DNA from 4 places in the Paenibacillus apii genome. Region 2 is predicted to be linked to each of the others. Evidence: riboswitches for the same ligand, from Rfam matches in the RefSeq annotation. Region 2 holds a riboswitch; each other region holds the start of a gene.
What was found. A riboswitch is a leader RNA that binds a small molecule or an ion and turns the genes downstream of it on or off. The one in region 2 is predicted to bind cyclic di-AMP.
Positions count from the first base shown of each region.

Region 1 (5,673 bases), on a different contig from region 2:
ACGGCACCTCCGAATTTTACAGCGATTTCGGGATATACAGCGTGGCCATTTCCGTTCCCGCAAATTATACCGTGGGAGCAACCGGATTTCCCGTTAAGAGCCCCAGAATAGCAGAGGGACGAAAAATATATCAATTTTACGCCGATGACGTTCATGATTTCGCCTGGGCCGCTTCTCCCGACTTTGTCTATGCGGAAAAAGCCTACTCCTCGGCGAATGTGCCCGGTGTGCGAATCAAGCTGTATTTGGACCCCCTGCATAAAAATCTGGCAGAGCGCTATTTCCAAGCCGCCGAGGCCGCGCTCAACGTTTTCAGCAAATGGTATGGCCCCTATCCGTACACCACGCTGTCCATCGTTGTGCCGCCCAAGGCGGGAAACGGAGCGGGAGGCATGGAGTACCCCACCTTGATCACCGCCTTCGGCGCGGAGAGCGGCTCTGCCGATACTTCGCTGGAACGGACGGTGATTCATGAGATCGGGCATCAGTTCTTCTATGGAATGGTGGCCAGCAACGAGTTCGAGGAAGCCTGGCTGGACGAGAGCTTCACCTCCTACGCCGAGGACAGACTGATGCAGAAGGAATACGGAATCGCTCCCAACCTTCCGCTTCAGGCCAACTTCGTTACGAAGCCGATGCCGCTGACTCTGGATGCCTGGAAATATGGCAGCGCGAATGTCTACACCCAGAACGTCTATATACGCGGCAAGCTGGTGCTCAAAGATATCGAACGGCAGGTCGGCGCCAAGGCAATGGATACGATTATGTCCTCTTATGCCCGAAAATATCGTTTCCAGCACCCGGGTACCGCCGACTTCCAAAAAATCGTGGAGAAGGTGACTAAAAAATCGTGGCAGGATTACTTCGACCGTTACGTGTATGGCGGCGGCGCACCCGATTTCACCGTGGAAGACATCACCGTAGGCAAAAGCAAAAAAGGCGGCTACGAGTCGCTGACGACCGTCGCCAATAAGGGCAGCCTGTACACCGGCGTGAGCATAAAATTCACTTTTGCTAACGGCAGCACGCTGCACAAGATCTGGGACGGCGAGGGAGGAAAGGCCTCGTTCCGGCTCTCCTCCGCGGCTCCCCTCGTTTCAGCCGAGGTGGACCCGGGTCACGAAGTCCTGCTGGAGAACAAGCATATCAACAACTTCAGAAAAGCGGCTCTCCCCGCCGCCGCCGTATCCCGCTGGACGCTAAGCCTGACAAACGCAATCGAAACTGTGCTCGGCATTTTCGTCTGGTGAGGTGAAATGAAATGAGATCTTATATAACCCGCGGCTGGGGCAGCGTCAAGGAACAGCTGTATATTCTGATTCTGCTGTTTATCTACCGGCTGCTCTGGGGGTATTTTCTGTACCGCTTCGTAAGGTCCGCCGTCGTTCCCGCGCTTCTGCGGTACCCTTCCGAGAATGCCGGCGGCAGCGCGATAGGCAGGCTGCTGTATTATATCGACGCCCAATTCAGCCTGACTTCCGAGCCCGACGTGCGGCGCTGGCTGTGGACGCTGCTTGTTCTGGCGGGCGTGCGCCTGCTGGCGACGCCGTTCATACGAGCCGGACTCCTGCATGAGCTGCATCAGGAGAGCAGGGGCGAGCGCGGGCTGTTCTTTTTTCCCGGCATGAAAAAATACGGTCTGCCCGTCCTGCTCTTCAGCGCCGCTGAATGGGCCTTGTCCCTTCTTCCCCTATACTGGCTTCTCCCCGAGGGGCGCAGACTCATCCTGTCCTCCTACTGGGAGCCGGGGCTGCTCCTGAAGCTGCTGCCGTTCATTCTCGGATGGCTGCTCTACGTGTTTATCATTCGCCAGATTCTGCTGTATATGCAGTTCGGTTATACCGCTGGCGCCGGGCTATTCGCTTCCCTGCTGACGGCCCTGCGATGCTTCCTCCCCGCCGCGGCGCTGCGGATTCTGTTCAGACTCGCGGGACTGTTGATCTTCCTTATATGCGCGGTAACGGGGATCCTCTGCCCCGGACTGCTCGCTTTTCTCATCAGGCAGCTTGCGCCTCTCCCTTCCACCCTATTCGCTTTGTGGGGGCTGGCGGCGCAGTATCATCTATGGCGCGGCAAAACGAAGGTTTCCTAAATTTATATACCGAAGCAAGCAAAAAGAGTTCAAATTCCGTGACAGGAATCCGAACTCTTTTTTATTTTGATATTTTCCAACATTTCGTCCTCTGAAATAAATTTGCCAAACCGCAAATCCTCTGCTACAATGAGCCTTGTGCTAAGGTAACAAGTTTGTAATCATTTTAAACTATTTTGTTATTTTGTCGTATGATGATAAATCAAGTCGATTGTTCTGGTGCATAACTAGCCAAATTCCCGGGCACCGGGGAGCGGGGGAACCATTTTTTTGGGTGAATTGATCTTGTAACCAAAGAGGTCATAGGGAACCTTCAAACCGAATCCTTAAGCTAACCACGCAGGCATTGGAAGGAGAACATAAGCTTTGAAAGGTCAACATATCAAGAAAAAACTCGCAGCCGCTGCGCTGGGCCTTGTGATGGCTTTCACCTTGGGTACAGGAAGCGCTTTCGCAGATTCGAAAATGGACACGGTCATTGCAAAAACTTTGGGAACCTCATATAAAACCGGTGGAATGAGCACAGCCGGTTTCGATTGCTCCGGATTTACCAAATATGTATTCACCAAATTAGGACTTAACATTCCTCGTACATCCAAAGCGCAATTCAAAGTGGGAACCTCCGTATCGCGCAGCAAACTGCGATCGGGAGATCTTGTCTTCTTCAATACGCTCGGCAGCGGCGTTTCCCATGTCGGCATTTATGTCGGCAATGGCAAATTCGCGAACTCCTCTTCTTCGCGCGGCGTAACCATCAGCTCGCTTAACCAGTCCTACTGGGCCAACCGTTATGTCGGCGCCAAGCGTGTCATGAACACCAAAGCCTACCAGGCGGTGGCTTACGATTGATTATCCTGCCCGGAATATGATCCAGATCATCCGTTCCGGGTTCTTCCCTTTTTCCTGTATATAGTTTAGCTACACTTCATTCGGCGGCTTGAAACAGATTTTGCAAAAATCGGCGCTGAAAAATTTTTTTTAGCATAAAAACGCGATTTTTATCCAGGGATTTCAAGCGAATTCTGAAATGTAAGCGCTATAAAATCGAATTCTGCTATGTTAAAAGTGATTGCCAAGCAACAAAAGGTTTGTTACAATAAGCGCTATAAGTTTATAGTAACATTTTTGTAATGAATATTAACGTTTTGACGATAAATTTGTCATGATTTATAGGACATAATCCGAACACTATATCGTATGTGCCGAGTTCCCTAACCATTAGGGAAGCGGGGGAACCATCTTTGGGTGAATTGACCTCCTGTCCAATAGAGGGGTCATAGGGGACCTTCTACCGAATCCTTAAGCTAACCTCGCAGGCATTTGGAAGGAGTCAATCTTTTTGAAGAAGAAGTTGGCAGCAGCATTCCTCAGCTTTTCCATCGTTCTCACACTCGGAGCAGGCAGCGCCTTTGCGGATTCCAAAATGGATAAAGTGATTGACGACGCCATTGGAACCAAGTATGTATCCGGCGGCACGAGCACAAGCGGGTTCGATTGCTCCGGATTTACCATGTATGTATTCAATAAGATAGGCATTGATCTGCCGCATCAGTCGGGCTCCCAATTCAGAATGGGAGATGCGGTATCCCGCAGTGAACTGAGAGCAGGCGATCTTGTATTCTTTAACACCACGGGTAAAGGCGTTTCCCATGTCGGCATTTACGTCGGCTCCGGTAAATTCGCCCATGCTTCGTCTTCGAAGGGCGTTACCATTACTTCCCTGAACGACAGCTATTATGTCAATCGTTTTGTTGGCGCCAAACGGGTTATGGCCTCCAGTGCCTATCAATCCGCAGCCGTTGATTCCGTAGACAATGATGATGTGCAGTAAGAGTGACCGCAGAACCCCTGCCTGGCTCAGCCCCGGCGAGGGTTTTTGTTTTTTTATAAGAACTATTAAAGTTGTTACTTGTATAATACCCCCTCCTGGATTCGTCAAACACGCCATTTCCCCCCGGCCATAACTCCTGAAATCACCTGCGCTCCCATGCTCTCTTTCCGGGCTGCAAAGTTTTTGCGTCGAAATCGCCTTTTTTTGTATATAATTTAATATATAGGTTTCCCTTACCGGGGAGAGGAGGTCGCTGAACGAATGATTAGCTCCAACGTCATCTTCCATGTCGGGCCCATGACATCTGCGCATGCCAGAGACATCTGCGGTTGGCATTACAAGGCGCCCTACAATATTTACGGCTGGCTGTCCTGGGATCAAATGGAGGCACTCGGCATTGAGTTCGGGGACCCGCGGATTCGGAGGGAGCAGTATGTCTCGGTCTTGAACGAAGAGAACGAACTTTGCGGCTTCGCCCAGCTCTTTCCAATGGAAGGCACGGTGCGTCTTGGCATCGGCATGCGTCCCGATTTGTGCGGGCAAGGCCTCGGCCATTTGTTTGTCGGAGCGATTGTGAAGGAGGCGCTGAAGCGCTATCCCAGCCGGGAGATCGATCTTGAAGTTCTGACCTGGAATCAAAGAGCCATCCGGGCCTACCGCAAAAGCGGCTTTACGATCACCGACACTTACGAACGCCGGACGCCAAGCGGTGAAAAACCTTTTTACTGCATGGTCTATGATAAGTCCTTCCTTGAAAGCTAAGCCCCGCCGCCCATCGTTCAATTTTTTGACACAAACCCTATGATAACGCTTTACCATCCGTTATAATTAGAGGAGCAGCTTACACAGGGGAGGACGATTGGGGATGCAAAAGTGGATCATGAGCGGATTATTTTTCGCTGCCTGCGCCTTCGCGGTTATCCTGATGTTCACTCTGCCCGGAAAAGAGCAGGTCTCCGAGCAGAACAATGAGGCCATGCCAAGCGTTACAGCCGATCCCGCCAAAGCCGAAGCGACCGTAAAAGCCAACTGCATCACCTGCCATGGCGATCAGCTTCAGGGCGGAGTCGGACCGAATCTGCAGAAGATAGGCGGCGAGAAAACGGCCGAGCAGATTTACAGCATCGTGACCAAAGGACGGGGACAAATGCCATCCTTTAAGGATAAGCTGGCCCCCGAGGAGATTGCCCACGTCGCCATGTGGCTGTCCGAGCAAAAATAAGCGCCGAAACAACAATACGCCGCTGCGCGGAAGGCTTCATGCTTCCCGGCACAGGGGCGTATTTTTCATAACATTCTTCTCTTGTCGTCTATTTAACGGGTCTTCTCGAACGCCTCATTAAACTCATGGGCTTCACGCACGTCAAGCGCGGTAATGCCGCCCTCCTCGTTTGTCGTAAGCCGCAGAATGACCGTTTTATAATCGATTGTGATATGCGGATGATGGTCGAACGCCTCCGAGATGGCAGCCACCTCGTCCACGAATGCAATGCCCTTCATAAAATCGTTGAACATGTATTTGCGTACGATGGCCCCGCTGTCCAGCTTCCAGCCTTCCAGCCTGCCCACCTGCTCCTGCAGTTCTCCCTCAGTTAATAACACTTTATGTTTCCTCCTTAAAAAAGCAGCCGTTTAGGTTCCATTCGCCTTCCCGTTAAACAAAACATCCCTCAGGTCTTACGTCCAAGGGATGCGCCAGGAAAAACGCTTATTTTCGGTTTAATGTATTCTTGAATCCCGGCAAATATAC
Region 1 covers NZ_JAAKGU010000019.1:15,143-20,815, reverse strand. The annotation lists gene G5B47_RS24580 (M1 family metallopeptidase) at 1-1,250, shown strand, start outside; gene G5B47_RS24575 (hypothetical protein) at 1,262-2,092, shown strand; cyclic di-AMP (ydaO/yuaA leader) riboswitch at 2,312-2,453, shown strand; gene G5B47_RS24570 (C40 family peptidase) at 2,474-2,941, shown strand; cyclic di-AMP (ydaO/yuaA leader) riboswitch at 3,283-3,426, shown strand; gene G5B47_RS24565 (C40 family peptidase) at 3,432-3,923, shown strand; gene G5B47_RS24560 (GNAT family N-acetyltransferase) at 4,185-4,685, shown strand; gene G5B47_RS24555 (c-type cytochrome) at 4,789-5,145, shown strand; gene G5B47_RS24550 (4a-hydroxytetrahydrobiopterin dehydratase) at 5,238-5,525, opposite strand.
Region 1: linked by a shared signal. The riboswitch ahead of G5B47_RS24565 (C40 family peptidase) and the one ahead of G5B47_RS00625 (APC family permease) in region 2 are both predicted to bind cyclic di-AMP.

Region 2 (5,673 bases):
CTCCAACTCGACGCCGAAATGTCCCTTCACGGTCTCCCTCACATGCTGAATCAGACCGATATAATCGCTGGCCGTGGCGTTATCCGCATTGATGATGAATCCCGCATGCTTCTTCGACACTTCGGCTCCGCCGATTCTTGTTCCTTGAAGCCCGCTCTCTTGAATCAGCTGGCCCGCGAACCGCCCCGGCGGCCGCTTGAAGACACTGCCGCAGGAGGGATATTCAAGCGGCTGCTTGGATTCCCGCATTTCGGTCAGCTTATCCATCCCCGCCTTGATTTCCTCGTAATTCCCCTCTTTCAGGGCAAAACGGGCTTCCAGGATCAGATAGTCGCCGCTTGAGAAGACGCTTTTCCGGTAGCCCCATTTCAGGTCGTCCCCCTCCAGCTTCACCATGGCGCCGGTCTTGTCGATCGCAAGCGCGCTTTGCAGCACATCGGCCACCTCGCCGCCATAAGCTCCGGCATTCATGTACAGCGCGCCGCCGACTGTGCCGGGAATCCCGCAGGCAAATTCAAGACCCGTCAATTTCCGTTCTAGCGCGAAACGGGAAGTATCAATAATTTGGGCGCCGCATTGGGCGATGACTAAATTGCCTTCAGAGTGGATGCCGCTTAATCCGGGTGTCTGCAGAACGATGCCGCGAATGCCTCCGTCCCGGATGATGACATTTGAACCGTTCCCTAATATGGTAAGCGTTATACCGTTCTCGGCAGCATATGTAACGATCGCTTGAATTTCCTCATACGTTGAAGGTGCAGCCAGTATGTCCGCCCGGCCGCCTATTTTGGTGAAGACATGATCTTTGAGCGACTCATGGCTCTTGATCGTTCCGGATGGAACCAGCCGCTTGAGATCCTCTTGAATTTTGCCGATATCCATGGGTTTGCTCCTTTAGTTGTTATACATATCTTTGGCAATCCCCACTTTAACAACGAACAGGCTCCCTTGTCAATGACAGGAGCCAGTTATCCGGGTATAAGTTTCGGCAAAAGAAGTGCGTTCCATTAAACAACTTTTTGGTCTGCCAGACTGTAAGGAAGACAGAGCGGCAATCCCGATCGCGGATCTTCGACAATGTCCGCCTCGATCCCAAACACTTCGCGCAGGACATCCGGAGTCATCACGTCCGCCGGAGCGCCTTCGCTGATTACCGTGCCCGATTTGATCGCCACCATATGATGCCCAAAACGGGAAGCGTGGTTCAAATCATGTACGACCATGATAATTGTCCGGCCCTCCCGCTCATTCAGCACCTGTAGAAGCTGAAGCACCTCAAGTTGATGCGCCATATCCAGAAAGGTTGTCGGTTCGTCCAGAAATAAAATATCCGTCTGCTGGGCCAACGCCATGGCAATCCACGCGCGCTGCCGCTGTCCGCCGGACAGACGCTCAATCGGCCGGTCACTGAAAGCGTCCATCCCGGTAACTTCAAGGGCTGAGGAAATGATTCTCCGGTCTTCCGCGTTAAGTGAGCCGAAGCCCTTCTGATGCGGATAACGTCCGTAGCTCACCAGCTCGGAAACGGTCAAGCCGTCTGGAGCGGTCGGATTTTGCGGCAAAATCGCGAGCTGCCGGGCAACTTCCTTCGTCGATTGGGTATGAATTGACTTACCGTCCAGCAGCACAGTGCCGCTTGTCGGCTTCATCAGCCGGGCCATCGTCTTCAGGATCGTCGATTTTCCCGAACCGTTGGCTCCTACCAGAGCCGTAATTTTCCCGGTCGGCACCGACAGATTGAGATCCTTGACAATTATCGATTCCGCGTAGCCGATATTTAATTGATTCGCATGCAAACGTTCCATCGTTAACCATTCACCCCTTAATCTTGTCAACTCAAATGATAATGATTATCATTATGCGTGTCAAGCATAGTAATGGCAGCGCACTGCTTGTACTTATTACATACAAAAAAAAAGCTGTCGCCAGAGACATTCTCCGGCAGCAGCTTTCCGCTAGCGGGCAGATCGCCCGGTTATTTATTCAAGTGGTAAGGAACCGTTGCAACGACAATATCCTTGTGGTTCATGAGATAGGTCCGGATAAATACGCTCGTCTGGTTATGCAGTATCGCCTGCCACCAGTGCTTCGTAATAAACTGCGGAATCAGAATCGTAATATGATCGGTCGCGGCATTCTTCCATTCCACCGTATCAATAAATTTAACCAGCGGACGCATGACGCTGCGGTACCGGGAACGAAGCACGATCAGCCGAACGCCGGGATCCCATTCCTCCCACTTTGCCTCCATCTTGCGGATTTCTTCTTCGTCGAAGCCAACATAGACAGCCACCACATTGTCGGTCAGGGATTTGGCATAGCTGATCGAATTCAGCACCGCACGCGTTACGGCCGATACCGGAATTACAATCGTGCTGCCTTTAATACACGGCTTATCCTTATCCAACTGAATCCGGAGCTCGTCTGCGGTGTTCTGATAGTGACGATGAATACGGAAGAAAATCAACATAACGATTGGCAAGAAGATGAAGGCCACCCATACGTTCGAGAATTTGGTGATCACAAAAATCAGCGTAATGGTCAAGGTGGTCAGCATGCCGACCGTATTGACGGCAAATTTCGCCTTCCAGCCCGCCGGCTTCAGCTTCTTCCAGCGGATCATCATCCCAAGCTGGGACAACGTGAACGGAATAAATACACCGACGGCATACAGCGGGATCAGATTATCGGTTTCACCATGGAACGCGGCCACGAGAAGCGCGGAAGCCACCCCGAGGAAAATAATGCCGTTAGAGAAACCAAGGCGGTCGCCGCGAACCATAAAGGCATGCGGCAGGTATTTGTCTTTGGCCAGCATGAACGACAGCAGCGGGAAGGCCGAGTAGGCCGTGTTGGCCGCCAGGAACAGGATCACCGCAGTGATCGCTTGAATGAAATAATACAGGACGCCCCGTCCGAAGGTCGATTCGGCAATTTGCGAAACCACCGTTTCCTTGATGTTCGGAGTAATGCCATACCAGTAAGCCAGCAGCGTAATGCCGGTGAACATGAATCCAAGGATCCCCCCCATCATGGCGAGGGTTTTGGCGGCATTTTTTTCCGCGGGCGCCTTAAAGTTCGGAATGGCGTTGGACACCGCTTCAACACCGGTCAGGGCCGAACAGCCGGAGCTGAATGCCTTCAGTAGCAGGAACAGGCTGACATTGGATACCGCAGTGCCGATTTCGGGCACCGCAGCATGGCCGCCGCTATAGGCATATTTGATCAGCCCGGAGACGATCAGAACTACGATGGACAAGACGAACAGATATACCGGTATGGCAATGAAAGATGCCGACTCGGTTACGCCGCGAAGATTAATAATGGTTAAAATAATGATTACCGTGACAGCGATGGCCACCGTATGGTCGTGCAAATTCGGAAATGCCGAAGTGATCGCATCCGTACCAGCCGAGGCGCTAACAGCAACCGTCAGGATGTAATCCACAAGCAGGGAACCGCCTGCAAGCAGTCCCGTGGAAACGCCGAGATTATCCTTGGCTACGATGTAGGCTCCCCCGCCTTGGGGATAAGAGAAAATCGTCTGCCGGTAGGATAAAATCAGAATTGCCAGTAGTCCCAATACCGCAAGTGCAATCGGCAATGAATACCAGATAGCTGTAAAACCGGCTGCTATCAGCACAATCAAAATCTGTTCCGTTCCGTAGGCGACCGACGAAAGAGCGTCCGACGACAGAACGGCTAGTGCCTTCACTTTGGTTAACTTTTCCTGGTCGAGTTCGGTTGATTTTCTGGGACGACCGATCAATAGTCGTTTTACTCTGCTTACCATTTGGATACAGGTCCTCTCTTTTGTGAGTTGAAACGGTAGTACCGCGCGCCGTTTTCAGTGGTGGATTTTCATAAATAAGGGCACAAAAATAAGCATACGGAAATGACCGCATGCTTATGCATGATCATTATCCCACTGTTGCTTACGAGGTTAGCTGGCGGATTCGGGCTGTGGAAGCCCTACGGACCGAAGGTTCGGTACCGATTCACCCCGTTGGCCGCATAGGCGGTCAAGTTGGTTCCCCCGTTTTTCCATCTGGAAAATTCAGCGCATATTCAACTTCTCACAAGGTCTAATATTAGTCTATAATCCTATAGCCGTAAACAGTGAAAATGATGAAAAAGAAATGAAAAACGGACCAATTCACGCAAATTTCCTTCAGGAGATATTCATGTCGCTCATTATCTTGTATTATCCCTGCAGCACGGGTTTTTATGTCCATTAAAGAAAAAAATTGCGCGCTATGCATGGGTTCCGTCCTCCACCTCTTCCGTTTCCGCTTCCTCCTCACGCTCTCTGACGTTCCACAGCAGCAGGACTATAAGAATAAAAGCCGTCAGCGCAAGCAGCGGAATTGTCACAAATCCGAAAAAATTCAGGTAATCTTTCGTACATGGAACACCGACTGTACAAGGAAGAACTTTGCCTAGCGCCGGAATTTTCTGTTCCGCGTAATGATACAGCGATATGCTGCCACCAATGGTACACAGCGGAAGGATATAAGAAATAATCTTCTTATCATTCCGGTAAGTCGCTATGCCGAGAAGAAGCACCTGAGGGTACATGAAAATCCGCTGGAACCAGCAGAGCTTGCATGGCTCATATTTCAACACCTCGCTTAAATAGAGGCTGCCGGCTGTGGCAACCAGGGATACAAACCAAGCTAGGTAGAGACCATGCCGACTCAAGAAGCCGGAGAATGCTTTCATTCTGTCTCAACCGCCTTGGACGCCGTCTCAATCTCTTTGACGATCGCTTCAAGATTGAAAGGCTCACTGGTCTTTATACCATTAATAAACAGCGAGGGTGTGCTTGTAACATGGCTGCTCTCCGCAATCGCGTTATCGCTTGCCAGCTCATTGGCATAGGTCCGCTCCTCAATATCCTTGCGCAGCAGATTGTAATCGATGTCAATCTTTTCTTTTTGCGCAAGCTCCACCAGGAACTCCTCCGTCGCCCACTCGGTATTCTCGTCCCCCTGATTGGCGTACAGGGCATCGTAATATTTCCAGAACTCTTCGCTGTTCTGATGGTATACCGACAGCGCCGCCAATGAAGCGGTCTCGGAATCGGGCCCGATGAAGGACATATTGACAAAATATAGGGCGGCTTCGCCTTTGTCGATGTAATCCTCTACAAGCTGCGGCTTGACTTCACCGGAGAACCGGGCGCAGGCCGGACATTTAAAATCTCCAAATTCCACCAGTTTGACTGGCGCATCCGCCGCCCCAAGCCTTGGGAGCTTATCGTACGGAAAGGATACCGGACTCGATGGACTCCCGGGGCTGCCCGTATTTTTCGAAGCCAGTACAAACATCGCGGCAAAAAGAACCACTACGAGCAGTATCCCAACCGTTAATAGGATGAACGTCTTTTTCTTTTGCCTTTGCAGCTGGGCCTTGCGTCTTTCCTGAATCGAGGCCGAGGAGGCCCGGGTGCTTTGTTTCGATTTGCTCAAGATTAAAGTTCCTTTCTGTCCTGCCGGACCGGAGTAAGGGAATAATGGTTATTAGCAGAAAAATTATATAATCATTGAACCGGCTTTGGCAAACGGGGCGCCTTCCCTCTTAAACGCTTTCATTCCACTTGCAAAAAAAGAACGCCTCTAAAGCTGCTTGCTTTAGGGGCGCCCTGGGACAACTATTAGTGCTGACTTTCCA
Region 2 covers NZ_JAAKGU010000001.1:116,486-122,158, forward strand. The annotation lists gene murB (UDP-N-acetylmuramate dehydrogenase) at 1-882, opposite strand, end outside; gene G5B47_RS00620 (ABC transporter ATP-binding protein) at 1,008-1,805, opposite strand; gene G5B47_RS00625 (APC family permease) at 1,976-3,793, opposite strand; cyclic di-AMP (ydaO/yuaA leader) riboswitch at 3,918-4,073, opposite strand; gene G5B47_RS00630 (disulfide oxidoreductase) at 4,255-4,722, opposite strand; gene G5B47_RS00635 (DsbA family protein) at 4,719-5,471, opposite strand.

Region 3 (5,673 bases), on a different contig from region 2:
TGCTCCATCGTGATACCGAACACAGATCTTGTTTCGATCAGATCAGGTATGTAGTCCGAATTGATCTCTATGATGAGATATTTTCCGTTCTTTTTCTTTTTGAGAAGTGTCAATGCATCCTCATCGTATCCTGGCGCAACAATGATATCGGAGACCTCTTTTTTGAGTAAATTCGCTACGGTCACATCGACCCGATCGCTAAAAGCTGCACAGTCACCAAACGAAGACATTCGGTCCGCCCCTCTGGCTCTTGCATACGCAGTAGCCAAAGGAGACAGTTCCAGACCTTCTACGAAATAAGATTTGACAAGTGACTCACTTAACGGGGAATAAACAGCTGCACCAGCCGGACTTACATGCTTAAACGAGGCTGCTGACGGTTGACCGATACATCGCCTAAGTTCCCGAACAAGCTGAAAAGCATTTAATGCATCTAAAATGTTTATGTAACTTGCATCACCATTTAATATCTTTATGGGCAATGTTCCTTTAGAGTATATTTTCGCCTTATTTTGATGCGGGTTCATGCCATACCGTAGAGCAATCTCCATCTAAATTAATCCCCTTTCAGATTTTCGCAAAATAAAAAAGTATTTGAACTTAAGTCCAAATACTTTGCCCAGGCGAACGGCTGTTATTCTGTGTGCTTCCTCGTGGTTCACCACGTTTACGCCAGTTGCACACACCAAAATTTCACTTTAACTATATCCAGATATTCCTAAAAAAGCAAGCTCGGTTTGCCATTTCTCGATGTGGCGCTTTTCAAACTCTTGGTCACTTAAACTTCTCAAATTCGTTTCTCAACCAGTGCTGATTCTGATGCTCAATATACTGTTCCATTCGAATCAATAAATCAACCAGCTCAGGCTTCGGCTCGGTACCTGCCGCTTTTGGCATCCTTGGTCTATTCCCCCTTTCCCCTGGTTGCTCAGAAACACTATCTTTATATTCTAAATCGATTAGTGGATTGGCCTGCGTATACTTCTTTAAGCGAATCATGGTCTTATAGGGTTCGACGAGGACTTCCAACGGGTCTTTGTTTTTTTTGACAGGGACAATACGATCCATCATCACATTGGGAAATGCGATCCGCCGATCGGCAAGTTCTTGAAAAGACGGAGTCAGATGGCGGTACACCGAATTCTTTAGATGCTGGCCGTTTCCTTTTCCATTCTTACAGGCAATGGCATGCAGAGGCTTCCCCTGGCCTCCTTCTTTTTGCAGCCGAAGTTCAATCCCCTGGGCAATGGGTCCCGCGATATCTTTAAGTGCCGAAAGACCTACAGCAGTTGTGACAATCTCCGCACCGGCAACCGCCTCCGCCACTTCCCCGGTATGATCCAAATGAATCGCCGATACGTTATCCACCATAAAGCTATCCCGGATTGAAATCGAGGAGATTAAGACTGTTACCAAGGAAAGTTTTGACTTTTTCGAGGGGCCAGGGTTATACTTTACCCACGCTTAGTTTTCAACCATGTGTTGAAAAGCGGGGGAACCAGTCTTTTGGGGCGAATCATTCCCTTTGGGAATGTAGGGTACCATCTTACCCGAGTCCGTCAGCTAACCTCGTCAGCAGTGGATGGGTCTAATTTTCTGCTTGAATAATTAGAGACCCTTACCAAGGGTCTCTTTTTTCATCCTCTTGTCTGACTATGGAAGGATTGTGCCGCAATGGCTCCCCCTCAAGCAAATCCCTGAATCGAAGGAGTGTTTGAGGTGAAAAAGGTGAAGTACATAATGGATCTGAACAAAGTTGATATGTTATCCGATGTCGAAAAAGAAGAACTTCGGCAAATTGCTGACACGTTCGCCTTTCGGGTGAATGACTACTACCTCTCCCTGATCGACTGGGAGGATCCTAATGACCCTCTTCGGAAACTCGTCATTCCGAGTAAAGGCGAGCTGCATGAGTACGGGCGTTGGGATTCCTCAGACGAAGAGGCCAATTATGTGGCGCCGGGGTGTCAGCACAAATACACGACAACCGCTCTTCTACTCGTCTCGGAAGTATGCGGAGCTTACTGCCGCTATTGCTTCCGGAAGCGTCTCTTCCGAAATGACGTCAACGAGGCTGTGGTCAACCTGTCCGCAGCTTTTGATTACATCTCTGGTCATCCAGAAATTAATAACGTCCTGCTGACAGGCGGGGACAGTCTTATCCTCTCTACCTCAAGACTGGCATGCATCATCGAACGTCTTAGAAGCATCGAGCATGTCAAAATTATACGCCTGGGCTCCAAAATGCCCGCTTTCAATCCCATGCGTATTTACGGTGATGGGGAACTGCTGGATCTGATTCGCCGCTATTCCACAGAAGACAAACGCATTTATATCATGGCTCATATTAATCACCCCCATGAGATTACTCCCGAAGCTAAAAAAGGCTTTAAAGCTCTTCATGATGCCGGCGCCATCGTCGTCAATCAAACCCCGATACTGAAGGGTATCAACGACGATCCAGCAGTTCTGGGCGAACTTCTCGACCGCCTTTCCTGGGCTGGTGTGACCCCCTATTATTTCTTTGTGAACCGGCCGGTTGCCGGAAACCGGGACTTCACCCTCTCTCTTGAGCAAGTTTACAACATTGTTGAACAGGCTAAAGCACGGACTTCCGGACTTGGAAAAAGAGTTCGGCTTTCCATGAGCCACTCCTCCGGAAAGATTGAAATACTGGCAATACAGGATGGGAAAGCTTATCTTAAATATCACCAATCCAAATTTAATGAGTACGGGAAGTTTATGATCCTCGATTGTCCGAAAGAAGCCGAATGGTTCGATGACCTTCCAGGAAGTAAAGAGATATTGAAATCCAATGAAATGATTTTTCACTAATTTTTTTAGTTGTAATACCGGTTTATTAAACAAATGGTTCAGGGTTTTGGTTTAAAAAAAGTTAAATCAGCAAGCGGAAGAATGATGAAGTTACTAAAGGACTACAACCTTTTTAGTAATTACTGATCGTGATTGTGTGAGATTTTAAATGAGAAAACATCGTGAATATGGACTTTTGAAAATGGCGAGGAAATAAATCCAGAGCAGAAACAAAAGGAATGTTCGGCGGCTGTAAAGGAGAAGGGCATTACCATTAGCATCTCCAGAAGGGAACGCCGTTGATAATACCCCCATAGAGTCTTTTCATTCCACGCTAAAGTCTAAAGCGTTCTATCTCTAAGGGTTAACCTGTACAATGAATACCAGTTACCAGTGGATTTCCGGCGATTGGCTGCTTAATCTTTCAAGGTCATTTGATCCCTGTTTCAAAAACGGGGGTCAGTCCCTTGAACTCAGTGAAAGGTCTTAATTAAATCTCAGCGTAAGTCCAATTCCTTTTTTTAATCCCGCAAAATACTCTTCATCCGAAAATATTCTTCTTCTGTGATTTCCCCTCTTGCAAATCGCTCGTCCAAGATTCTTTCTGGAGTGTTGCTATTGTAACGTGAATTTCCTTCTCCCCTTACCCATCTTATCACCAAATAAATTACACCCAAGATCAAAAGAAAATTGATGATTAATCCAAACATTCCGAACCCAAAACCATAACCCATCATCATTTTTGCCTCATCCCTTCATCGAATTATGGGAAGCCGAACACGAACGGTTGTCCCCTTATTAATCTCACTTTCCACATGTATAGATCCGGAATGAGCATCTACAATCGCTTTTACAACGGCAAGTCCTATTCCCGCTCCGCCTGTCTTCCGGTTTCTTGATTTCTCCCCGCGGTAAAAACGTTCAAAGATATATGGAAGTTCCTCTTCAGTGATTCCCATCCCGGGATCGGATACGATGACGACGCCTTCTGCTTTTTCCTTTGATACTTCAATATGAATACTTCCTGAGCTCGTGTATTTATATGCATTGCTTATTAGATTCACGAATACCTGAACCAGCCGGGAGCGGTCCCCGGTGATCCACACATCACTTTTACTTATCAGGTCAGCAGAAAGTCCTTTCTGCCTATACTGACTGGATACTGTATTTAACGACTCATGTACAACTTCATTAAGAGATACGATCTCCGCCTTCAGCTGAACCATAGGATTCTCTACAGCAGCCAGATTTTCCAAATCACTTATGAGTTGGACCAGGCGCAGTACTTGGTCATGGCACACTTGAAGCTTATCCGGCGAAGGTTCCCAGATGCCATCCTGAAAGGCTTCCAAATGGCTTTGTATCGTCGTTAAGGGCGTGCGCAGCTCATGTGCCACATCAGCGGTCAGTGTTCTCCTTAACTGATCTTGTTTTTCCAGTCCTTCGGCCAAATGATTAAGAGCTCGCCCCACCTCATAGATCTCCGTATTTTGATTTGAACCTTCAACTCGGGAGGTGAGATCTCCCTCCTTCATTCTTAAAGCGATATCTTTGATCTCTAAAAGAGGCTGGCTAATACTTTTGGCGATATATCGGCTAAACAGATACGTCCCGACCATGACGAGAACCAATGCTGCCCATAACAGCGTATTAAACATGCGCAGAAACTGCTGATTCAAGCTTTTGGACGTTTCGTTCATGGGTTGAAATTCCAATGTTCCCACCTGCTGATTGCCTTTTACGATTGTTTTCTGGATTGTGTCTTGCAAGGGCTTGAAATACGCCTGTCCCTGCATCCCCATTTGGCTGGTGTCCCAAATCAAGCGGTGGTCATTGTCATAAACACGAACGATATAATCACTAATCATCGCCTGGTGAGAAATGAGCATCCAAACATTCGCATTCCATTGACGGGTTGATTCATTATAAGCAGCTTTAAGATCGTCAAGTAACCTTTGTATTTCCTCCTGCTGCTGGTTTTCCTGATACTGATTGAACGAAATGTTCATTACCAGATTGACAAGCAGGACAATAGACAGAAGCGCAGAAAGAGCTACACCGGCATGTGATACAAGAAGCTTCCTGCTCAATCCACCTCTATTTTGCATCCGGACTCACCAAAAATTTATACCCCACCCCAAAGACCGTACCGATAAATACAGGGTGCTTAGGGTCATCGCCAATTTTTTGCCTAATGTTCTTGATATGAACATCGATGGTTCGCTCAAATCCTTCATAGGTGTGACCCTGGCTAAGGTTAACCAGTTCAAGACGCGAGAACACTCTCTTCGGATGCTTTGCCAAAATTTCCAGCAGCTTAAACTCCATGGGTGTAAGGGAAACGGGCTCCTCTTGAATTTTCACTTCATAACGTTCCAAATCCATCGTTAAACGTCCTTGGGCGTATGACAGCAGTGACGTATTCCCCTGTTCCGGATGATTGGATCTTCTTAATAAACTAATCACCCGAGCGAGCATCTCTCTTGGACTGAAAGGTTTGGTAATATAATCGTCGGCTCCGATCATTAGGCCATTGACCATATCGTCTTCACTGCTTTTCGCAGTCAGCATGAGAATCGGGACGTTCGAGGTCTTCCGCACCATTCTGCAGACTTCCTCTCCGGTCATATCCGGAAGCATCAAATCCAGCACGATCAGATCGGGATGTAAGGTTTCAAAAAGATGAATCGCGCCTCTTCCTGTATCGGCCTCGTACACAATGTAATTGTTTTTTTCCAAATAAGCCTTGATGACCTGCAGGATATTCTCTTCATCATCCACCACTAAAATTTTCAAGAACTTCATCACCTACTCTGTGTGTTTAAAAAATGAGACAGACCTCATTTCGTATGAGGTCTT
Region 3 covers NZ_JAAKGU010000008.1:167,842-173,514, forward strand. The annotation lists gene G5B47_RS17365 (phosphoribosylaminoimidazolecarboxamide formyltransferase) at 1-551, opposite strand, end outside; ZMP/ZTP riboswitch at 611-690, opposite strand; gene G5B47_RS25380 (mannitol dehydrogenase family protein) at 775-1,371, opposite strand; cyclic di-AMP (ydaO/yuaA leader) riboswitch at 1,452-1,593, shown strand; gene G5B47_RS17375 (KamA family radical SAM protein) at 1,720-2,835, shown strand; partial or broken gene G5B47_RS26205 (IS3 family transposase) at 3,052-3,172, shown strand; gene G5B47_RS17380 (SHOCT domain-containing protein) at 3,336-3,554, opposite strand; gene G5B47_RS17385 (sensor histidine kinase) at 3,570-4,922, opposite strand; gene G5B47_RS17390 (response regulator transcription factor) at 4,912-5,619, opposite strand.
Region 3: linked by a shared signal. The riboswitch ahead of G5B47_RS17375 (KamA family radical SAM protein) and the one ahead of G5B47_RS00625 (APC family permease) in region 2 are both predicted to bind cyclic di-AMP.

Region 4 (5,673 bases), on a different contig from region 2:
AGTATTGCGGAGCATGTCGCCCATTACGAATCAGAGGGCTCCAACCGCAAGGACGCCATGAAAAAGGCAGCGTCCGACCGCGGCGTTGCCAAGCGCGATATTTATAACGCGCTGTTGGAGGAGTAGCCGCACTAAATGTAGAAGTAAAGCGATTCCCGAAGGGAGAGCCGGGGAGAACGCCGAAGCAGCTGCCGTGACAGTCGCACCAAGCGCCGAAGTGAAGCGATTCCCGAAGGGAGTGTCGGGGAAGAACGCTGAAAGAAGCAGTCTGGCCAGTCGCACCAAGCACCAAAGTAAGCGATTCCCGAAGGGAGAGCGGTTGAGATCCGCCCTCGTAACTTGGAGCGCCGCCAGCACGCATGAAAGGCCCCGAGGCCGATTCCGTCAGGAACCGTCCGAGAAGGGGCCGCTCCACCACCCCAACCCGCTAAATCCCGTCAACCCTTACGCGTCTATCCAACAATTGCGGGTGTCCAGAGGGCGCAGCCCTTGGGGCCCTCCTGAAAGTTTTCCAAAGGAAAACTCACTTCGGAAGCATAGGCTTGGGGAGGGTTTGGGAGGGGCCGCCCCCACATAAAAAAATGGCCCCCCGTATTCACGGGAGGCTAAGGAGATATAAAAAAGGTTAGAATTAACAATTTGATTAATTCCATTATAACCGATTTCGTTTAATTTGTCACAGGGGCAGGGATGGCAGAAATGCATTCGTGGCAAACAATTTTTCCTTTAAAATAGGTCACGTTCTCGGCATTTCCACAAAAAATGCAGGCAGGCTCGTATTTTTTCAGCATGATCCGCTCTCCGTCCACATAAATCTCAAGCGCATCTTTTTCTCCAATGCCAAGCGTACGGCGCAGTTCGATCGGAATGACAACCCGTCCCAGTTCGTCTACTTTTCTTACAATGCCCGTTGATTTCATCATAACAATCGTTGCTCCTCTCAATTAATCAAAAAATGTCACCATTCGACAAACTTCTCTGTTTTATGGTACATATAATACCAACCATTCCCAAAACAGTCAACCTTTTTTTAGAGGATGAATTATTTTCTGATATGATAAGGTTTCTGGAATGGCCGCAGTTCAATCTATATAATAACTATCCAAGAGATGCAAGTACAATGTCGAAATGGAAACTAAACGATCCACTTTTTTCGACAAAAACTGACGAAATCATCTTTTTTTAAAAAATAAATCAGAAAAACCGATCTTAAGGAGCTGATTACATGCAGCAGCCGCTTACGGAAGAAAAGGTATTTAAAGATCCGGTTCACAATTACATCCATGTGCAGGATACCGTGATTTGGCGACTCATTAATACGAAGGAATTTCAGCGTCTGCGGCGCATCCGCCAGCTAGGAACCACTTATCTGACCTTTCACGGGGCTGAACACAGCCGGTTCTCCCATTCGCTTGGGGTCTATGAGATTACACGTCGCATTATTTCCCAATTTGAGCGCAGCGGGTATAAAGACTGGATTCCCGAGGAAAGGCTGCTTACGCTGTGCGCGGCGCTTCTGCATGATTTGGGTCACGGACCGTTCTCCCATTCAATAGAAGAAGCTTTTCAAATGAACCATGAAGACTGGACATGCCGAATTATTTTGGAAGACACCGGAATTACTGAGATTTTGCAGGAAGTGGAGGAAGATTTTCCACAGAAGGTTGCCTCGGTTATTTGTAAAAAATATGAGCATGACATTGTCGTCAATTTGGTGTCGAGTCCCCTTGATGCCGACCGGATGGATTATCTGCTTCGCGACGCTTATTACACCGGGGTTAACTACGGCACGATCGATATCGATCGTATTTTGCGGGTTCTCCGTCCTTATCATGGGCGGGTAGTTGTGAAGGAATCGGGGATGCACGCCATTGAGGACTATCTGATGTCCCGTTACCAGATGTATTGGCAGGTTTATTTTCACCCGGTTACGCGGAGCTCAGAAATTATTTTGCGGCAGGTGTTCCGCCGGGCCAAGCAGCTGTTTCAGAAAGGCTATTCCTTCCGTTTTATGATTGAGCCGCTGACTGATTTGTTTCGTGGCGGAATCAATGTGCAGCAGTATTTGCAGCTGGATGAAGCGCTTGTGCAGGCGACTTTTATGCAGTGGACCTCCGAATCCGACGAACTGCTGAGCGACTTGTGCAGCCGCTTTATTCATCGTAAACTGTATAAATATGTAGAGATGGAAAGCCTTGATATGGAAACGATTGACGAAATTCGCCGCAGCTTCGCCGCAGCCGGACTGCACCCCGAATACGACCTGGAAATTGATTTTCCGACAGATTTACCCTATGATGTGTTCCGTCCGGGAGAGGGCTTTCACGGCAAGCAGATTCTTCTGCTGGATCGTCAGGAACGGCTTCGCGAAATCTCCGAGGTGTCGGATATCGTGCGTTCCATCAGCGGAATTCACCGGGGGCGCTATCATTTATACTATCCGCAGGACAAGCTGGAAAGAGCGCTTCCAATGCTGCCTGACTCCATTAAAGAATTGTTTGAAATTCGCTAAAAAACAGCAAGGAAAGGGGAAGTGGACATGCAGCTTTTCGACACTCACACCCATCTGGATGCTCCGCAATTCGACGGGGACCGCGAGGAAACGATTGCGCGGGCGGTAGAAGCGGGAGTAAGCAAAATGGTCAATGTCGGCTTCAACCGGGAAACGATTCCATCCACGATGAAGCTGGCCGAATCGTATGAATTTATCTACGCGGCGGTGGGCTGGCACCCGCAGGACGCGATTGATATGAAGGACGGGGACCTCGATTGGATCGCCTCGCTCTGCAGCCATGACAAAGTTGTGGCTATCGGAGAAATTGGGCTCGATTACTACTGGGATACTTCGCCCAAAGACGTTCAGCATACCGTGTTCCGTCGGCAGATCGGGCTGGCTCGGGAGCTGAAGATGCCAATTATTATTCATAACCGGGATGCCCATGAAGATGTGGTCCGCATTCTCCGCGAAGAGAAGGCTTCGGAAATCGGGGGGATCATGCATTCCTTCTCGGGCAGCTGGGAGACGGCCAAAATGTGCCTGGATATGGGCTTTTATCTTTCCTTCGGAGGGCCGATCACGTTCAAGAACGCGCGGGTGCCGAAAGAGGTGTTGGCACAGGTTCCGCTGGACCGTCTGCTGATTGAAACAGACTCCCCATATCTGACTCCGCACCCCTACCGGGGCAAGCGAAATGAGAGTGCTCATGTCAGGTTGGTGGCAGAAGCTGCAGCGGAAATAAAAGGAATTAAAGTGGAAGAAATAGCTAAAATTACGTATAAAAACTCACTGGAATTATTTGGTATATTGTGAAAACGGGAGAAAAACGGTTAAAAAAGTGAGGATGAACGAAGGATTAAAGTTTTTTAACATAAAAACGGATGTTTATTACAATAATTTAACCTTTTTTTTGCGCTTATCTGGTTGAACTGTGCTTTACAACATGCATCGAAACAGGATATCATCTTGTCAGTGAAGTGAGCTGTTGTTACTGTGACAGCCGCTGATCATAAATCGTCTCGCTGAGTCTCCGTATGGAGAACGGGGGAACCAATATCGCTTTGCCGTATGCCGATAGCCTTACATAACTACAACAGGTTGGCGTTGCAGGCTGTATTTGATTTCTTCACGTGGTCTTTGGGGTGAATTTGAAGGCAATCGCCATGAGCGGTTGACCCGAGATAGGGCGTCTCTCTTTCGTCCGAACCCGACAGCTAACCCCGTAAGCGCAAGTAAGAGAGGAAACCTCGTGCTTTGGCCGTTTATTCGGACATTCCAAGGAGCCACGAAAGAGTCCTCTGATTCAGACTCTTTACCTAGGCTTCTTTTTGTTTGACTTAAACGCGGTCGGCCTGTGAACTGTTATATAACAGGCTGAGAATGCCATGCCGGGCAGGCGATTTATGAGCAGGATGCGAGAAGCCGCGATTAGTATCGTGTCCTGTGACAATCTCTTGTAGTTTTGCCTTGAACCTGCAGTACGCTTTACGGTTCGGGCGGACTATGTAAGGAGGATGTAGATGATGGGCGTATTCCAACCCGAAGTATCCCATGATTCGCAATCATCCAGCAGGTCTTATGCATTACGGCTACGTCTTGAACAGGTTAATTTGCGCACCTGGGCACTTGCAGGCGTAATCGGGGTAGCTATCGCGCTGCTTATTTTTCTCTACGTACACTCTCAAAGCAGCAAACAAATTGTTTTAGAGATAGACGGGCAGACTCGCACGCTGGATACGCGCGAAGCGCTTCTTGGCGCAGCTCTGGCCCAAGAATCCATCTCGTTGAAACCGTATGACAAACTATCTGCGGGTCTTGACGACGAGATCAAAGACGGTGACCGGATTGTAATTGACCGGGCGCAGGAGCTCACTCTGACTGAAAATGGACAGACCAAAACGCTGTACACGACCGAGGATACGATCGGTCAGGCCATGAATAGTCTGGGCATTACGCTGAATGCTCACGACAAGGTTTTTCCTTCGCTAGACACCGCAATCTCCGCCAAAACGGAAGTCAAGATCATCCGCATCAACAAGCAGGTTGTGAAGCGGACCCAGAGCTTGCCTTTCCGGGTTATCAAGACGGCGGACCCCTCCCTGACCGTAGGGACCGTACGAGTAGCACAGGCCGGCAAGCCTGGCGCCATCATCCAGCATATTGAGAAGACATATCAGGACGGCAAGCTTGTCTCGATGCGCATGGTCGGCAAAGAAGTGCAGACGGTGACCAAGGATAAAGTAATCGCCGTAGGTACGAAAGCCTTGCCCAAAGCCGAAGTAGCGAAAGTATCTTCCGTTAGCAGCACCATTTCCAATAAGACCAATGTCAGAAGCAGCAATGTTGCCAGCAAAGCCGGCGTGCAGTTCGAGTACAAAAGACTGATCAAGAACGTTTCGATGACGGCATATTCTTCGGAGGAACCGGGAATCGGCACGCGTACTGCTTCCGGAACACGCGTAACGGAAGGACGGACCATAGCTGTGGATCCTAGTGTGATTCCGATCGGCTGGTGGGTGTACATCGAGGGACTTGGATTCCGCCGCGCTGAGGATACCGGCGGCGCCATCAAAGGACATAAGATCGACGTTTACTATGATTCACTGAGCCATGCCCGCAGTTTCGGCCGCAAATCGCGTGCCGTTTACGTAATCGGTCCGGTTAGACCGGAGCTGGATTAATCATTTTGCAAAAATGGCGGCAATACGCTATAGTGATGTAAGCTCGTCACTTATATAATTCTAAGCCGGAAAGAAGAGGAGCGAATCCTCTTCTTTTTTGCTTTTATGTTTTGGTGCAGCAGGCCGGGATAAGGCCGCTTCGGGAGGAAAAGATAAATCATGATTAAAGAATTGATTGTCGTCGAGGGCAAAAGCGATACCGCCGCCGTCAAAAGGGCGGTCGATGCCGACACGATCGAGACCGGCGGTTCGGCGGTGGACCGTCGGGTCATCGCCAAGATCGCTCTGGCGGCCGAGCGCCGGGGCGTTATTATTTTGACCGATCCGGATCATGCGGGGGAACGGATACGCAAGATTGTCTCGTCGAAAGTGCCGGGCTGCAAGCATGCTTTTATTCCGGAGGAGGAGGCCACTCTAAAAGGCGATATCGGCGTCGAGAACGCATCGCCGGAGGCGATCCGCCATGCGCTTAAGCATGTGCATTCGTCCTTTGAG
Region 4 covers NZ_JAAKGU010000017.1:9,617-15,289, forward strand. The annotation lists gene rsmI (16S rRNA (cytidine(1402)-2'-O)-methyltransferase) at 1-126, shown strand, start outside; gene G5B47_RS24020 (AbrB/MazE/SpoVT family DNA-binding domain-containing protein) at 669-923, opposite strand; gene G5B47_RS24025 (HD domain-containing protein) at 1,226-2,512, shown strand; gene G5B47_RS24030 (TatD family hydrolase) at 2,540-3,310, shown strand; cyclic di-AMP (ydaO/yuaA leader) riboswitch at 3,508-3,741, shown strand; gene G5B47_RS24035 (3D domain-containing protein) at 4,021-5,178, shown strand; gene rnmV (ribonuclease M5) at 5,338-5,673, shown strand, end outside.
Region 4: linked by a shared signal. The riboswitch ahead of G5B47_RS24035 (3D domain-containing protein) and the one ahead of G5B47_RS00625 (APC family permease) in region 2 are both predicted to bind cyclic di-AMP.